Regions from separate parts of the Streptomyces sp. TAA486 genome, predicted to be linked through region 2. Evidence: riboswitches for the same ligand, from Rfam matches in the RefSeq annotation. Region 2 holds a riboswitch; the other holds the start of a gene.
What was found. Region 2 has a riboswitch for glycine ahead of gcvT (glycine cleavage system aminomethyltransferase GcvT). Riboswitches for the same ligand answer to the same signal wherever they lie in the genome.
Positions count from the first base shown of each region.

Region 1: another riboswitch for glycine. It lies ahead of gcvP (aminomethyl-transferring glycine dehydrogenase); the one in region 2 lies ahead of gcvT (glycine cleavage system aminomethyltransferase GcvT).

Region 1 is NZ_AUEV01000016.1:235,305-243,470, reverse strand. It holds gene I004_RS0122480 (bifunctional nuclease family protein) at 1-164, shown strand, start outside; gene I004_RS0122475 (MerR family transcriptional regulator) at 349-960, shown strand; partial or broken gene I004_RS35420 (DNA polymerase IV) at 1,025-2,305, shown strand; gene I004_RS40445 (PRC-barrel domain-containing protein) at 2,410-2,826, opposite strand; glycine riboswitch at 3,080-3,175, shown strand; gene gcvP (aminomethyl-transferring glycine dehydrogenase) at 3,363-6,251, shown strand; gene I004_RS0122455 (DUF5999 family protein) at 6,352-6,558, opposite strand; gene I004_RS0122450 (hypothetical protein) at 6,826-7,434, opposite strand; gene I004_RS0122445 (glutamate-cysteine ligase family protein) at 7,933-8,166, shown strand, end outside.
Region 2 is NZ_AUEV01000006.1:126,367-134,532, reverse strand. It holds gene I004_RS0109465 (ABC transporter permease) at 1-316, opposite strand, end outside; gene I004_RS0109460 (enhanced serine sensitivity protein SseB C-terminal domain-containing protein) at 627-1,385, opposite strand; gene I004_RS0109455 (enhanced serine sensitivity protein SseB) at 1,620-2,390, opposite strand; gene I004_RS0109450 (AAA family ATPase) at 2,472-3,143, opposite strand; glycine riboswitch at 3,413-3,522, shown strand; gene gcvT (glycine cleavage system aminomethyltransferase GcvT) at 3,667-4,821, shown strand; gene gcvH (glycine cleavage system protein GcvH) at 4,960-5,340, shown strand; gene I004_RS0109435 (serine hydroxymethyltransferase) at 5,470-6,744, shown strand; gene I004_RS0109430 (L-serine ammonia-lyase) at 6,832-8,166, shown strand, end outside.

The DNA of each region.
Region 1 (8,166 bases), on a different contig from region 2:
CCATAGCGCTGGCTCTGCGCACCGGTACGCCGATCTACGGCAGCGAGGGTGTGCTGGACGACGCGGGCATCGCCATCCCGGACGAGCAGGAGGACGAGGTGGAGAAGTTCCGCGAGTTCCTCGACCAGATCTCGCCCGAGGACTTCGGCACCAGCAGCCAGTGATCCCGTCGCCGCGTGCGGCCCATGACGGGCCCCGGCGACCGCAAACCGTCACGTCTTCCCTGCTTGCGGTTACGGGAAACCACACCTTGGGGCATTTTCACCCGGCGTGCCGAGTGTGGCGATCGTTGACGCACCACGGGTGACTGCCTACCTTCGGTGAGGCAGGTCCCGGTCATGCCCCGGGATGCGGAGGACGGAGGTCGGCGTGAGAGATACCGGCGACGGTATGGCGGCGGGCGACGCCCCTCCTCGCGGGGGCTCGGCGGGCCCGCTGCAGGGGGAGAGATCCACGGAGGAATCGCCGGAACTCATCGGATACCGCGGCCCCACCGCGTGCTCGGCCGCAGGGATCACCTACCGCCAGCTCGACTACTGGGCGCGCACAGGGCTCGTGGAGCCGAGCATCCGTCCCGCCTACGGATCCGGAAGCCAGCGGCTCTACAGCTTCCGCGACATCGTGGTACTCAAGATCGTCAAGCGGCTGCTGGACACCGGCGTCTCGCTGCAGAACATCCGCACCGCCGTCCAGCATCTGCGCACCCGCGGCCGTACCGACCTGACCCAGATGACGCTGATGAGCGACGGAGCCACCGTCTACGAGTGCTCCTCGCCCGACGAAGTGGTCGACCTGCTGCAGGGCGGGCAAGGCGTGTTCGGGATTGCCGTCGGCGTGGTGTGGAAGGACGTCGAGGGAGCCCTGGCGCAGCTGCACGGCGAACACGTCGACACCGGCGAGACCATCGTCGGTGACCACCCCGGGGACGAACTGGCACGGCGGCGCAACCGCGCAGGCTGACTGTCGGTCCCATGCGGCACCATCGACCAATGTGAGAAGCGCTCCGACGATCCTCCATCTGGACATGGACGCCTTCTACGCTGCCGTCGAGCAGGCATCCAAGCCCAGCCTCCGCGGAAAGCCCGTGGTCGTCGGCGGGCTCGGGCCGCGCGGAGTCGTCGCCACGGCCTCCTACGAGGCGCGGATCTTCGGCGTCCATTCGGCCATGCCCATGGGGCAGGCCCGCCGTCTGTGCCCGAATGCCGCCTATCTCGCGCCTCGCTTCAGCCTCTACCGGGACGTCAGCGAGGCCGTCATGGAGATCCTCGGCGGGCTGTCGCCGCTCGTGGAGCCCCTCAGCCTCGACGAGGCCTTCGTCGACCTGGAGGCCGGCGAGGCGCTCACCGAGGGCTCGGCGTCCCCGGCCGTACGAGCGGTCGGTGAGCGGCTGCGGCAGACGATCAGCGAGATGACGGGGCTCAGCGGCTCCGTGGGACTGGCCGGCTCGAAGATGCTCGCCCAGATCGGCTCGGAGCAGGCCAAGCCCGACGGGCTCGTCGTCATCGAGCCGGGCACGGAACGGGAGCTGCTCGGTCCGATGCCCGTACGCACCCTGCCCGGTGTGGGTCCGGCCACGGCGGAGGTGCTGCGCCGTGCCGGTATCACCACGGTCGGGGACACGGCGGAGGCAGGGGAGGCGGAGCTGCTGAGACTTCTGGGCAGGGCGCACGGCACTTCGCTCTATGCGATGGCGAACGGCTGGGACGACCGGCCGGTGATCGCGGAGCGCGACGCGAAATCGGTGTCGGTGGAGGACACCTTCGACGTCGACCTCACCGACAGGGCGCTCGTACAGGCCCACCTCGCGCGCCTCGCCGAACGCTGCGCGGAGCGGCTGCGTGCGGCCGGGAGGTCCGGACGCACGGTTGTGATCAAGGTTCGCAGCTACGACTTCTCGACCCTGACGCGCTCGGAGACGCTGCGCGGACCCACCGACGACACGGGCGTGGTCCGCGAGGCCGCGGCCAGGCTCCTCGACACGGTGGACACCACCGCCGGGGTGCGCCTGCTGGGTGTCGGCGTCAGCGGTCTGGCCGACTTCACTCAGGAGGACCTGTTCGCACAGGCACAGGCCGACGCGGACGCCGCGGCAGCAGCGGAAGCCGCGACAGCCGGCCGCCCGGGGGAGGCGCAGGGACCGACGGCCGTGCCGGAGGAGCCGGAGGTGCCGGCCGACCGGCGCTGGGTGCCGGGCCGGGACGTCACGCATGCGGATCGCGGTCATGGCTGGGTGCAGGGCAGCGGCCTCGGCCGGGTCACCGTGAGGTTCGAGGATCCTGGGTCCGCGCCCGGCCGAGTGCGGACCTACTCCGTCGACGATCCTGCTCTGGAGCCGGCCGAACCGCCGCCGCTCGCGGCGATGGCGCGGCGGAAGCGGACGGATGGGTTGGGCCGTTCGGGGGAACCGTCTCAGCTTTCGGTCCCGGCTATCCGTCCGAAGTCCCTGTCCGGCGGGGGCGAGGAGGACGTCGACGCCGGTGAGGAGGGCTCCGGGCCGACGGACTCGGCCGGGGGCGGCACGTCCAGCCCGTAATGGAGATACAGCTGGAGCTCCTGGCGGGGGGAGAGGTGTCTGCCCACGCCGAGCACAGGTGTGCTGCGAACCAGCGCCCTCTCGAAAGGGACGTGGAGGATGCCGCCGACCAGTTCGCTCGGCTCCAGCGGTACGAGGGTCTCGCGCCGGAAGAAGCCCGTGCGCACGGCCGCCCACTCCGGCTCGCCCGTCGCGTCGTCGAGGTACACCTCGCCGACCGTTCCGATCTTGCAGCCGCTGCTGTCGAGTGCTCTGCGCCCGATAAGGCTCCGTGGATCGATGTCGTTCTGCACGGTCCCTCCAAGTCGTGGTTCAGGGGCACCGGGTGCGTCACGGGACGAGGCCGGCCCTGGGGTCTGGTGATCTGGCGAACCCCCTCCTCGGCCTTGCCGTACTGCCGCGCAACAGCGTGCTGCGGGGGCGCCGAGGACGCCGGGAGCCGGTCGTACAAGCCGTATTACCACCCAAAGGCACATTTCAGCGGTTGGCCACCCGAGTGCACCCGGGTCCTGAGGGAGGAAGCGCTGGTAGGCTCGAAGTGGCTGTGGACCCCGAGCGGGAGAGTCCTCCGGCATCAGCCGGGGGCGCCGAAGGAGCAACTCCTCCCCGGAATCTCTCAGGCTCACGTACCGCGCGGGTGAGGTCACTCTGGAAAGCAGGGCGGGCCGAGCAGTGCCTGGGCTCCTCCTCACCGACGGTGAAAGCCGGGTCTCCGCTCAGCCGGGGCGGACCGGTGAAACTCTCAGGTTGAGATGACAGAGGGGGAGGCCGTCCGGGCACCAGCGCCGTGGTGTCCCCGTAGGTCACAGTGACCAGGAGGCCCCCGCAGATGACTGCCAACCGCATCCCTCTCGCCGATCTGGAACGCGGAACTCCTTTCGAACGGCGGCACATCGGCCCAGCCGCTGGTGCCCAGGCGAAGATGCTCGCCCAGGTCGGTTACGGCTCACTCGACGAGCTGACCGCCGCCGCCGTCCCCGACGTGATCAAGAGCAAAGAGGCCCTGAACCTGCCTCCCGGCCGTACCGAGGCCGAAGTGATCGCGGAGCTGCGGGAGTTCGCGGCCCGCAACCAGGTGCTTCCGTCGATGATCGGCCTCGGCTACTACGGGACCTTCACCCCCTCGGTCGTCCTGCGCAACGTCATGGAGAACCCCGCCTGGTACACCGCGTACACGCCCTACCAGCCGGAGATCTCGCAGGGCCGCCTCGAGGCCCTGCTCAACTTCCAGACCATGGTGGCCGACCTGACGGGCCTGCCGACCTCGGGTGCCTCGCTCCTCGACGAGCCCACTGCGGCCGCCGAGGCCATGGCGCTCTCCCGCCGGGTCGGCAAGGTCAAGCAGGGCGTCTTCCTCGTGGATGCCGACTGCCTGCCGCAGACGATCGCCGTCATCCGGACCCGGGCGGAACCGACCGGCGTCGAGGTCGTCGTCGCCGACCTGAGCGACGGGATCCCGGCCGATGTGGCCGAGCGCGGCGTCTTCGGGCTGCTCCTGCAGTACCCCGGAGCCTCCGGCGCCGTGCGGGACCACCGTGCCGTCATCGACCAGGCGCACGGAATCGGTGCGATCGTGACCGTCGCAGCCGACCTGCTCGCTCTCACGCTGCTCAGTTCGCCCGGGTCGCTCGGCGCGGACATCGCGGTCGGCTCCAGCCAGCGCTTCGGCGTGCCCATGGGCTTCGGCGGGCCGCACGCCGGCTACATGTCGGTGCGCGACAAGTACGCCCGCAGCCTGCCCGGTCGCCTCGTCGGCGTCTCCAAGGACGCTGACGGCCACCAGGCCTACCGCCTCGCCCTGCAGACCCGTGAGCAGCACATCCGCCGGGAGAAGGCCACCAGCAACATCTGCACCGCCCAGGTGCTGCTTGCCGTGATGTCCGGGATGTATGCGGTGCACCACGGGCCGGAGGGCCTGGCCAACATCGCCCGCCGTACCCACCGCTACGCCACCCTGCTCGCTGAGGGGCTGCGCGGAGGCGGAGTCGAGATCGTGCACGGCAGCTACTTCGACACCGTCACGGCGCGGGTCCCCGGACGCGCGGCCGAGATCGTGGCCCGTGCGCGCGAGGCGGGCGTGAACCTGCGGGAGACGGACGCGGACCACGTGGGTATGGCCTGCGACGAGACCACGGGCCGGGCCCAGCTGGAGGCAGTCTGGTCCGCGTTCGGCGTCGAAGCGGACGCAGGCGAGCTGGACGACGCTCTTACCGCGGACGCGCTGCCCGAGGCGCTGCTGCGCACCGAGGACTATCTGACCCACCCGGTCTTCCACGAATACCGCTCCGAGACGGCGATGCTGCGCTACCTGCGCAGGCTCGCGGACCGGGACTACGCACTGGACCGCGGAATGATCCCGCTCGGCTCGTGCACCATGAAGCTCAACGCCGCCACCGAGATGGAGGCCGTCACCTGGCCCGAGTTCGCCGGTCTGCACCCCTTCGCTCCGGCCGAGCAGGCGGAGGGCTACCTGGCGCTCATCCATCAGCTCGAGGACCAGCTCGCGGAGATCACCGGCTACGACAAGGTATCCCTGCAGCCCAACGCCGGATCCCAGGGCGAGCTGGCAGGACTGCTGGCCGTGCGCGCGTACCACCGCTCGCGCGGCGACGACCAGCGCAATGTGTGCCTGATCCCCTCCTCGGCACACGGCACGAACGCGGCGAGCGCGATCATGGCGGGCATGCGCGTCGTGGTCGTGAAGACCAGCGAGGACGGCGACGTGGACACCGCCGACCTGCGCGCGAAGATCGAGCAGCACGGCGACGAGCTGTCCGTGCTGATGGTCACCTACCCCTCCACGCACGGCGTCTTCGAGGAGCACATCACCGACATCTGCGCGGCCGTGCACGACGCCGGCGGGCAGGTCTACGTGGACGGTGCCAACCTCAACGCACTGATGGGGCTCGCGCGTCCCGGCAGGTTCGGGGCCGACGTCTCCCATCTGAACCTGCACAAGACCTTCTGCATCCCGCACGGCGGCGGCGGGCCCGGTGTCGGTCCGATCGGTGTGCGCGAGCACCTGGCCCCGCACCTGCCCAACCACCCGCTCCAGCCCGCCGCGGGACCGGCGAGCGGCATCGGTCCGATCTCCGGCTCGCCCTGGGGCTCGGCGGGAATCCTGCCGATCTCATGGGCGTACGTGAGGCTGATGGGAGCCGAGGGGCTGCGCCGCGCCACGCAGGTTGCCGTACTCGGGGCCAACTACATCGCCAAGCGCCTCGAACCGCACTACCCGGTGCTCTACACGGGGCCGCACGGGCTCGTGGCGCACGAGTGCATCATCGACGTACGGCCGCTGACGAAGCAGACCGGCGTGAGCATCGACGACGTGGCAAAGCGGCTGATCGACTACGGCTTCCACGCTCCGACCATGTCGTTCCCGGTGCCGGGGACGCTGATGACGGAACCCACCGAGAGCGAGGACCTGGCGGAGCTCGACCGCTTCTGCGAGGCGATGATCGAGATCCGCGCTGAGATCGACAAGGTCGGATCGGGGGAGTGGCCCGCCGAGGACAACCCGCTGCGCAACGCGCCGCACACCGCGGGGCAGTTGAGCGGGGACTGGGAGCACCCGTACGGGCGGGAGGTGGCCGTCTTCCCTGCCGGGGTCAGCGCTTCCGACAAGTACTGGCCGCCGGTGCGGCGTATCGACGGCGCCTTCGGCGACCGGAATCTGGTGTGCTCCTGCCCGCCGGTGGAGGAGTACGACGGCTGAGGGCGCGGGAGCGTCGGAAGCGCCGAGGAACGAAAACCGCGTGTGTCAGGGCCGGTTCGGTGTCACACCGGGCCGGCCCTGGCCTGTGGCTGCTGAGGGATCAGGCAGCGGTGGCGATGTTGCGGCTGTCGAGCGGACGGTGCGGGTCGATGATCTTGCCGTCCGGGAGAAGCTCGCCCGTGTCCTCGAAGAGGAGGACGCCATTGCACAGCAGGCTCCAGCCCTGCTCCGGGAAGTGGGCCACAGGGTGTGCGGCCTCCCGGTCGGCGGACTCGGCTGTCGGGCAAGGTGGCTGGTGCTGGCACATTGTCGCTGTCGTCTTCCGTTGTGTCGTGATGTCCGTGCGGCTGGTCACGATGTCCATGGCCGCCCCTCGTTCCGGTCCCAGTGTTCCCCTGCGGAGGAGATTCCGCAGGGATTTCGTGTCACCGCTCCTCAACCAGGGGAGACGCATCACTCGTGCGGGTGGTTACCGTCAACTGATCCGCACTTACGGGTGGTTTGCCGTATACGTGCAACGGGGAAGCCGCCCTGGATCACCGCAACAGGCACCGCGTACGGTATCCCACGAGACTCACCTGCCGCTTCTCAGCAGGGGAGTTGCCGGAACCGAACGTCTGGTCAGCAGCGGCAGGAGCGCGTCGGCGCGGTGCGGAACGTGGGCCGCGATGCCAGGGGGAGCGGGCGCCAGGGGGATGAGCAGGTCCGACGGCTGCGGAGCACCCTCGTCGATCTCCGCCGTGGCGTTTCCGTGCAGCCAGAGGGTGAGCATGTAGAGCCGGGGAACGGACAGCAGCCGCGGCTGGTGGAGTCCGGGGAGCGACTCGGCCTGTCGCAGGACCCGTTGGGACGAGGCGACGTACGGGCCGCCGCAGAAGTACGCGAAGGCCCAGCCGTCGGAGGTCAGCAGCGTCTCCGCCGCCCCCACCGCCGCGGACCCGGCAGGGGAGTCCTTCTCCCGCAGCAGGAAGCGCCAGCCGGTCAGACGCGTGTAGGGGGCCGCGTTCGGTGGGCCGAAGTCGGCCAACTCGTGTACGGGCAGTGGGAGTTCGATCTCAAGCGCAGGCCTGGCATCGTCGGCGTCGACAGGTGCGTGTCCCCGGTGGGCGGTGGCCGGCGCGCGCAGGGCCGCGAGGACGCTGCGTGCTGCGGGAGCCGGGGCGGAAGGAACGTGGAGCGGCATGGTGGATCGCCACCTCTCACTGAGGAGCCACGTGGTGCTCGGCATGGCGCGGACGGCACTGTCGGCGTGGGGAGGTGCCGCGAAGCGGCGGCTTGACCGTCGACTGCGGGCACCGGCCGGTCCGGTGATACCGCGTCTCGATCCGTACCGGAGCTTATACGAAAGGTGTTACATCACCATTTCGGCTAACGGTGCACCATTTTCGTTTCAAGACGCTATCCGGTCGGTATTGCACGGCACTTGACCACGTCTGCCGCGGCGGGAGGCCCTGTGGCCTGGCGGGATCGCACCGACGTGGTCGGCCGGATCCCGTCTGCGTTTCCCACAAGGACTGTGCGCGTGGTCTTGGACCACTGCCGCATGCCTCCGGAACATGCCGTTCGGCGCAGGTGAGAGGTTCCCGGCAGGCGGGTACGTGGAGATCGTCGAGGCGTTATCCGCAGGCTCGACGGGCATCATGGCTGACACCAAGCGGCCGTATCGAGGAGGGACACCCCGATGGGTGAGAAGGTCGTCTCCGACGGGTTCGACCTGTCCGCTCGGCATCGGTACAGGCGGAAGCTGAAGGAGTGCCTGGAGGCGTTCGAGGTTCTCCTGGAGGAGAAGCGGTTCGAGCGTCCCCGCAACCTCATGGGCCTGGAGATCGAGCTCAATCTCGCGGACGCCGACGGGATGCCCCGCATGATGAACGCGGAGGTGCTGCAGCGCATCGGCAGCCAGGACTTCCAGTCG
Region 2 (8,166 bases):
GTTCGACTCCCAGGAGATGGTCGCCGCTGATACCGCCGAGCGCACCCTTGGGAGTCTGGAAGAGGGGGTCGATCATCTCTTCGTGGTGCTGGTCCGGCGGATGTCCCAGGAGGCTCACGATGAACGGCGCGAAGAACGCGACCAGGATGAGCAGCAGGACGACGCCGCCGCCGATGAGCGCCACCTTGTCCCGCTTGAGGCGGTTCCACGCGATCCGTCCGAGGGAGCGCCCTTCGATGGACTTGCCTTCCACGCCACCGAGTGCCGGGTCGACGGGCGCGGTCTCCGCGGACGTGTCGTGCAGTGGTGCCGTCATCGTGGGGAAACCCTCTCTCGGCCGGGGGTGACCAGCCACGCCCGCCGCTGTAGCGGCCAGTTCGCAATTCGCACGTTCACAAGGCCGATGCCTCAACGCTCGGGAGTCTCATCGGCCGTGCGATCACCCGCCAGTCCCCCCGGGGAAAGGATGCTCAACTGTGATGTGACGCGTCAGATTCCGTTATACGAACGGCAACTCGCGACTATCGGAATCCCGTCAATGCGCGTGGACAACCGCCCACCTGCGCTTCCTTCCACCAGGCATCCCTGGAGGAAGTCCGGTTGCGTACCGACCGGGCGGACGGGCGTCAGGAGCGGGGGAAGCCGTAGCCGTGCCCAGGAGCGGCGTCGGCCGTCGGCACGTCACGGTCGAAGAATGGCCGCGAATTGCGGCGCAGCCACATCGCCACGGGGTCGTAGTCGTCCGACATCGCGACGCTGGAGACCGGCAGCCCCTCGGGGACGGCCGCCACCGACTGACGCATCATCTGCTGCGCCGACTCCACGGACTGCCGGCCCGTGTCGTACAGGTCGAGGCCGATCGCGAGATAGCCGGCGCCGAGTGCCGGCTGCACCCAGGCGCGGCGCAGGGAACGCACGACGGGCGTGCGATGAGCGTTCTGGCTGAGTAGCGCGTAGAACTGCGCGACGTCCAGGCTCGGTTCGCTGATGCGCAGCGGCCCCGCGGGCAACTGGTCCAGGCCCAGGGCGATGCGCCGCAGGTCGAGCCACGGGATGCCGACCCCGCCGCCCGGGGCGTGCGGGTTGAGCCAGATCCCCCAACGCTCCGGGAAGAGCGCGGAGGCGATCTCACGGCCGCTGACGATCTCGTGCGAGCGGTCCCAGCCGGAGGCGGCCAGCTCCTGGGCGGAGCTCACGCACGGGGCGTAGCCGTACCCGCCGACCTCCATGTTTCCGTACTGGGCGTCGGGCGCGCCCGGACGTCCGTTCCAGAGCAGCATCCACACTTCGCCCTCGGCGAGCGCATCGAGCAGCGCCTCATAGGTGTCGTACCTCCCCGGCGACACCTGCCCCAGCAGCTGCTCGACGCCTGCACCCGCGCTCACCTGGCCGTCCTTCCACCGGAACCGCTCCGACGCCTCGCCGGCCTTCCCAAGAGCCTCCGGCCCTGGGAAAGACCGGCGAGGAAGCCGTCCTTCTCAATGATCTGTACCGGGCCCGCGAACGCGGCCCTCCCCGTTGTCCCCGTCATCCAACCAGCTTACGAGCAGGGACCGACATGGGGCGTCGTGCTGAAGCGCTACGTCCTGGGGCGGAGCACGCCCGGAAGGACCCGGACCTCAGTCCCGTGTGTAGAAGGGCCGCACGCAGTGCCGCATCCAGTCGACCACCGGGTCCTGGGCGGCGTCCATCAGCACGAGCTGTACGGGCCATCTGGACTGGGCGCGGCCCAGCGCACGCGCGAGCGCGTCGTGCGCGGCCTGGCGGATGTCCGGGTCGAGGTGGTCCAGCTCGACGCCGACGAAGAGCGACGGCGGATCCCCCTCGGAGCTGGCGAGTGCGCGGCGGGCCGTGCGCATCCACGGCAGAACGGCGAACTCCCCGGCCGCGGCGGCGAGGAAGTCCACCGGTTCCTCCTGCCAGTCCGGCTCGTAGAGCCGCACCCGCGCGCCGCGCGCCACGCCCCACGCGGCCTGCTCACCCGGGGTGTTGGCGCACAGCTCGGCGACGGCCTCGGGCGGCAGCGGCATGCCGACGGTGCCCTCCGGGTTCACGGCGATGCCCACCTGCGGCGGCAGCCCGCGGGCGAAGTCGCGTGCGGGTGCGACGGTGAAGGACATATGGCCCCCGACGACTTGCAGGAACTGCTGCTCGGAACTGAAGACCGGAACATAGACGCCGCCGTTCAGCTCCACGGTCGGCAGATCCAGGTCGGGGCTGTCGGGGCCGCCGCCCTCGGGCAGCGGCACCCAGACGCTGCTGCGTCCGAGCACCTCAAGCAGCCGGGCACCGGCGCCTGGCACTTCGAGGGAGGCGGCGAGGGCCTCCTCCAGCTCGTTGCCGGGCCAGCCTCCGCCATGGCCCGGTCCGTACTGCTGAGGAATGGTCATGACGGCCACCCTAGTGCGGTGGTCACACCGGGTTGCGAGCGGTCCGGCCCTGCGCGCCGGGCGTGCGCCTTCGGCGTGTTGCTACTCGAACGCCATGCCGGCGAGTGTTCCCGCGGCACCCCGGTCCAGGAGGACCACCGACTGGCATCCACGCGGCAGCCGCCCGGACTCCGCGTTCACGATCAGCCGCCGCACGGCCCTGCGGTGGCGCATGAACGCGTAGCCGGAGACGGTGCGTCCGCGCTCGGCCTGGCTGCGCAGCGCCGTCGCCGCCGGTACGTCCAGCAGGACGAGGTGGAGGGCGCGGCCGCGCCGAAGGGCGTCCCGGCCCAGCCAGTTGCGCACCCACGCCTGGCTGCCGCAGTCGTGCACGACGACGCTCGCGCCGGAGGAGAGCGCCCGCCGCAGTCCCGCGTAATGCGCGATGCGGGCGAGGGGCCGGTACGCGGCGTAGGGCAGCCAGCGCGGCAGCGCGGACCCCCAACGCTCGCGCACGTCCTGGGAGTCGATGCGGCGGACGGTGTCCTGGAGGGCGACGACGCGCCGGATCAGCGTCGACTTGCCGCTGCCCGGAAGCCCGGAGACGACGACGCGGTCGCCGGTGGGATACCGCAGCGTCCGCCGGACGGCCGTACCGCGAAGGTCCACGGAGGCGGCCGGAGGGGGTGAGACCGCCGGAACGGCCGCGGCGCCGGCCTCGACGGGCGCCGAGGCGCCGGGAACAGCCGTCCCGACGGGCGCCGGTGGCGGCACCGTCGCCTGTACAGGAGAGTCGGCGGCGTCTCTGGCCTGGCCGGAAGGCGAGTACCCCCAGCCGGTCACGGTCGCGTACGCACTGCGCAGGCTGCCCACCTGATCGCCCCTCCCCGGATATGGCCGCCGTCCGGCGGCTCGCCTCCGAGAGTGTCAAGAAATGGTAATGCGCAGCAAGGCGGCATCGCAGCCGGCGAAGGCATGCACCGTCGACGCCTCTTCGCCGCCATGCCATGATGAGCGGGCCAGTCAACTGGATACCGGCCGTTTGAATCCACGCGGGAGAGTTCCCGGCCGCGCTCGGAGCGCGGTCCCGCCGGGGCGCCGAAGGAGCAAGTCCTCCCTTGAATCTCTCAGGCACCGATACCGCGCAGGACGAGGCAGATCTGAAAAGCGGGCCGCCCGCAGGCGGCTCCACCCAAGGTGCAAGCCACCGCCCGTGCACGAGGGCTCGTGGCGAACCTCTCAGGTTCCGATGACAGATGGGGAGGACATCCGCGTCACCGAGTCACGGGAGCCTGACATGAGCGAGACCAACGGCGGGGCCACCGGCGGCGGCCCACGCACCACCGCCCTCGACGCGGTACACCGCGCGCTCGGCGCGACGATGACCGACTTCGCCGGCTGGGACATGCCACTGCGCTACGGCAGCGAGCGGGACGAGCACGTCGCCGTGCGCACGCGCGCGGGCCTCTTCGACCTCTCACACATGGGCGAGATCACCGTCACCGGGCAGCAGGCCGGCGAGCTGCTGGACTACGCGCTGGTCGGCAACCTCTCCCGGCTGGCCGTGGGACGCGCCCGCTACACCATGCTGTGCGACGCCTCGGGCGGAATCCTCGACGACCTGATCGTCTACCGCACCGGCGACGACACGTACATGGTCGTCGCCAACGCCTCCAACGCTCAGACCGTGCTGGACGCGCTGCGTGAGCGCAGCGCCGGCTTCGGCGCCGAGGTGCGCGACGACCGGGACGCCTACGCGCTGATCGCCGTGCAGGGCCCGGAGGCCGCCGGCATTCTCAAGGGCCTCACGGACGCCGACCTGGAGGGGCTGAAGTACTACGCGGGGCTGCCGGGCACGGTCGCCGGCCGGGACGCCCTGATCGCCCGCACGGGATACACCGGCGAGGACGGCTTCGAGCTGTTCGTCTCCCCCGCCGACGCCGTCGCCGTGTGGGAGGCGCTGACCGGCGCGGGCGCGCCCGCGGGCCTCGTGCCGTGCGGTCTGAGCTGCCGTGACACGCTCCGCCTCGAGGCGGGGATGCCTCTGTACGGGCACGAACTGACCACGCGGACCACGCCGTTCGACGCGGGCATGGGCCGGATCGTGAAGTTCGAGAAGACCACCAACGACGGTGCCTTCGTCGGGCGCGAGCCACTGGAGGCCGCCGCCGGCCAGGCGGAGACATCGCCGCCGCGCAAGCTCGTCGGGCTGATCGCCGAGGGCAGGAGGGTGCCGCGTGCCGGGTACGAGGTGGTCTCCGCCGCGGACGGTTCGGTGATCGGCGAGGTGACCTCGGGAGCCCCGTCGCCCACCCTCGGCAAGCCCATCGCCATCGCGTACGTCGACCCGGCGTTCGCGGAGCCCGGCACCGAAGGGGTCGCGGTGGACATCCGCGGCAGCCACGAGCCGTACGAGGTCGTGGCGCTCCCCTTCTACAAGCGGCAACGCTGACAAGGGCGCCGGCGGGACGACCCGTGCCCGCCTCCCCGGCGCCGGGACGCGGCGTGGCCCGCGCCGCTCGACGTGTCCTGCGTCCCACTGACCAAGACTGATTCCCTCCGTTCCCCTCTCATCCAGGAGAATCGCACCATGAGCAACCCGCAGCAGCTGCGCTACAGCAAGGAGCACGAGTGGCTGTCGGCCGCCGATGACGGCGTCTCGACGGTCGGCATCACGGCCCACGCCGCCGACGCGCTCGGCGATGTCGTCTTCGTCCAGCTTCCCGAGAACGGGGACACGGTGACCGCGGGCGAGCCCTGCGGCGAACTGGAGTCGACCAAGTCGGTCAGCGACCTCTACGCGCCGGTCTCCGGCGAGATCACCGAGATCAACCAGGATGTCGTGGACGACCCGGCACTGGTCAACTCCGCCCCGTTCGAGGGCGGCTGGCTGTTCAAGGTGCGTGTCACGGACGAGCCGGAGGGGCTGCTGACGGCCGACGAGTACGCCTCGTTCACCGCCGGAAGCTGACGCCGGGCCCGCACCGACCGGCCCCTGTCGCCCGGAGCCGCAAGAGCGGCCCCCTACGCCCGAGCAGCAACGACTGAACGCCGTATGTCCGCCAATGTGCCCGACCGGCCTGCCACCAGGGATGGTTCCATGTCGCTTCTGAACAGCTCTCTCCACGAGGTGGACCCGGACGTCGCCGCCGCCGTCGACGCCGAACTCCACCGCCAGCAGTCCACCCTCGAGATGATCGCGTCGGAGAACTTCGCGCCGGTCGCCTCCCTGGAGGCCCAGGGATCCGTCCTCACCAACAAGTACGCGGAGGGCTATCCGGGGCGTCGCTACTACGGCGGCTGCGAACACGTCGACGTCATCGAGGACATCGCGCGCGAGCGCATCAAGGCCCTCTTCGGGGCGGACGCCGCCAACGTGCAGCCGCACTCCGGGGCGTCCGCGAACGCCGCCGCGATGTTCGCGCTGCTCAAGCCCGGTGACACGATCATGGGCCTGGACCTGGCGCACGGCGGTCACCTCACGCACGGCATGAAGATCAACTTCTCCGGCAAGCTCTACAACGTCGTCGCCTACCACGTGGACGAGAAGACCGGCCGGGTCGACATGGACGAGGTCGGCAGGCTGGCGCGCGAGCACCGGCCGCAGATGATCATCGCCGGCTGGTCCGCGTACCCGCGGCAGCTGGACTTCGCCGCCTTCCGCCGCGTCGCGGACGAGGTGGACGCCCTGCTCATGGTCGACATGGCGCACTTCGCGGGTCTGGTGGCGGCCGGGCTGCACCCCTCTCCGGTGCCTTACGCGGACGTCGTGACCACGACCACGCACAAGACCCTCGGCGGCCCGCGTGGCGGCGTGATCCTCTCCAAGAAGGAGTACGCCAAGAAGATCAACTCCGCGGTCTTCCCCGGTCAGCAGGGCGGTCCGCTGGAGCACGTCATCGCGGCCAAGGCCGTGTCGTTCAAGATCGCGGCCTCCGACGAGTTCAAGGAGCGCCAGCAGCGGACCCTGACCGGTGCCCGGTTGCTCGCCGAGCGGCTGCTGCAGCAGGACGCGGTGGACGCGGGCGTCTCCGTACTCTCCGGCGGCACGGACGTGCACCTGATCCTCGTCGACCTGCGCAACAGCGAACTGGACGGCCAGCAGGCCGAGGACCGGCTGCACGAGATCGGCATCACCGTGAACCGCAACGCCGTGCCGAACGACCCCCGCCCGCCCATGGTCACCTCCGGCCTGCGCATCGGGACGCCCGCGCTGGCGACCCGGGGCTTCCAGGAGGAGGATTTCCGCGAGGTCGCCGACATCATCGCCGAGGCGCTGCTCCCCGGCTTCGACGAGGACAAGGCCAAGTCCCTGAGCGCGCGCGTCACGGCGCTCACCGAGAAGCACCCCCTCTACCCCGGCCTGAACAAGTAACAGGCCCCGGTGCCGCGGCGCGGACCGCGCCGCGGCACCGGTCATCCGGCCACAGCACGGGCCCCGCACGGAAAGGAGGCGCCCGCCATGGCGGTCTCCGTCTTCGACCTCTTCTCGATCGGCATCGGCCCGTCCAGCTCCCACACGGTCGGCCCGATGCGCGCGGCCCGCATGTTCGCCGTGCGGCTGAAGAACGAGGGCGTGCTCGCCCATACGGCGTCCGTGAAAGCCGAGCTGTACGGGTCGCTCGGCGCGACCGGGCACGGGCACGGAACCGCGAAGGCCGTGCTGCTCGGGCTGCAGGGCGAGTCACCGCGCACCGTCGACGTCGAGGGCGCCGAGGACGAGGTCGAGCGGATCAGGGCCTCGAAGCGGCTGCGGCTGCTGGCCACGGAGATAGGGGACGCCCACGAGATCGCCTTCGACGAGCAGTCCCAGCTGATCCTGCACCGCCGCCGCTCGCTCCCGTACCACGCGAACGGGATGACGCTCTTCGCGTACGACGCCTCCGGCGCCACGCTTCTGGAGAAGACCTACTACTCGGTGGGCGGCGGATTCGTCGTCGACGAGGACGCCGCCGGCTCGGGCCGCATCAAGCTCGACGACACCGAACTGAAGCACTCCTTCCGCACCGGCGACGAGCTGCTGCGGCTCACGCGGGAGACGGGTCTGTCCGTCTCGGAGCTGATGCTCCAGAACGAGAAGGCCTGGCGCACGGAGGAGGAGATCCGTACCGGTCTGCTGGAGATCTGGGAGGTCATGCGGGCCTGCGTCGCCCGCGGACTGAGCCGCGAGGGCATCCTGCCGGGCGGCCTGAAGGTGCGCCGCAGGGCGGCGACGGCCGCTCGCCAGCTGCGGGCGGAGGGCAGCCGCGAGACGCACGCGACCGAGTGGCTGACGCTCTACGCGATGGCGGTGAACGAGGAGAACGCCGCCGGCGGACGCGTGGTCACGGCTCCCACCAACGGAGCGGCGGGCATCATCCCGGCCGTCCTGCACTACTACACCGAGTTCGTGCCGGGCGCCGACGAGGACGGCATCGTCCGCTTCCTCCTCGCGGCAGGCGCCGTCGGGCTGCTCTTCAAGGAGAACGCCTCGATCTCCGGCGCCGAGGTCGGCTGCCAGGGCGAGGTCGGCTCGGCCTGCTCCATGGCGGCGGGCGGCCTGGCCGAGGTGCTGGGCGGCGGTCCGGAGAAGGTGGAGAACGCCGCGGAGATCGGCATCGAGCACAACCTCGGGCTGACCTGCGACCCGATCGGCGGGCTCGTCCAGATCCCCTGCATCGAGCGCAACGGCATGGCCGCCGTGAAGGCCGTCACCGCCGCCCGCATGGCGCTGCGCGGCGACGGCCGGCACCACGTCTCGCTCGACAAGGCGATCAAGACGATGAAGGACACCGGCGCCGACATGAAGGTCAAGTAC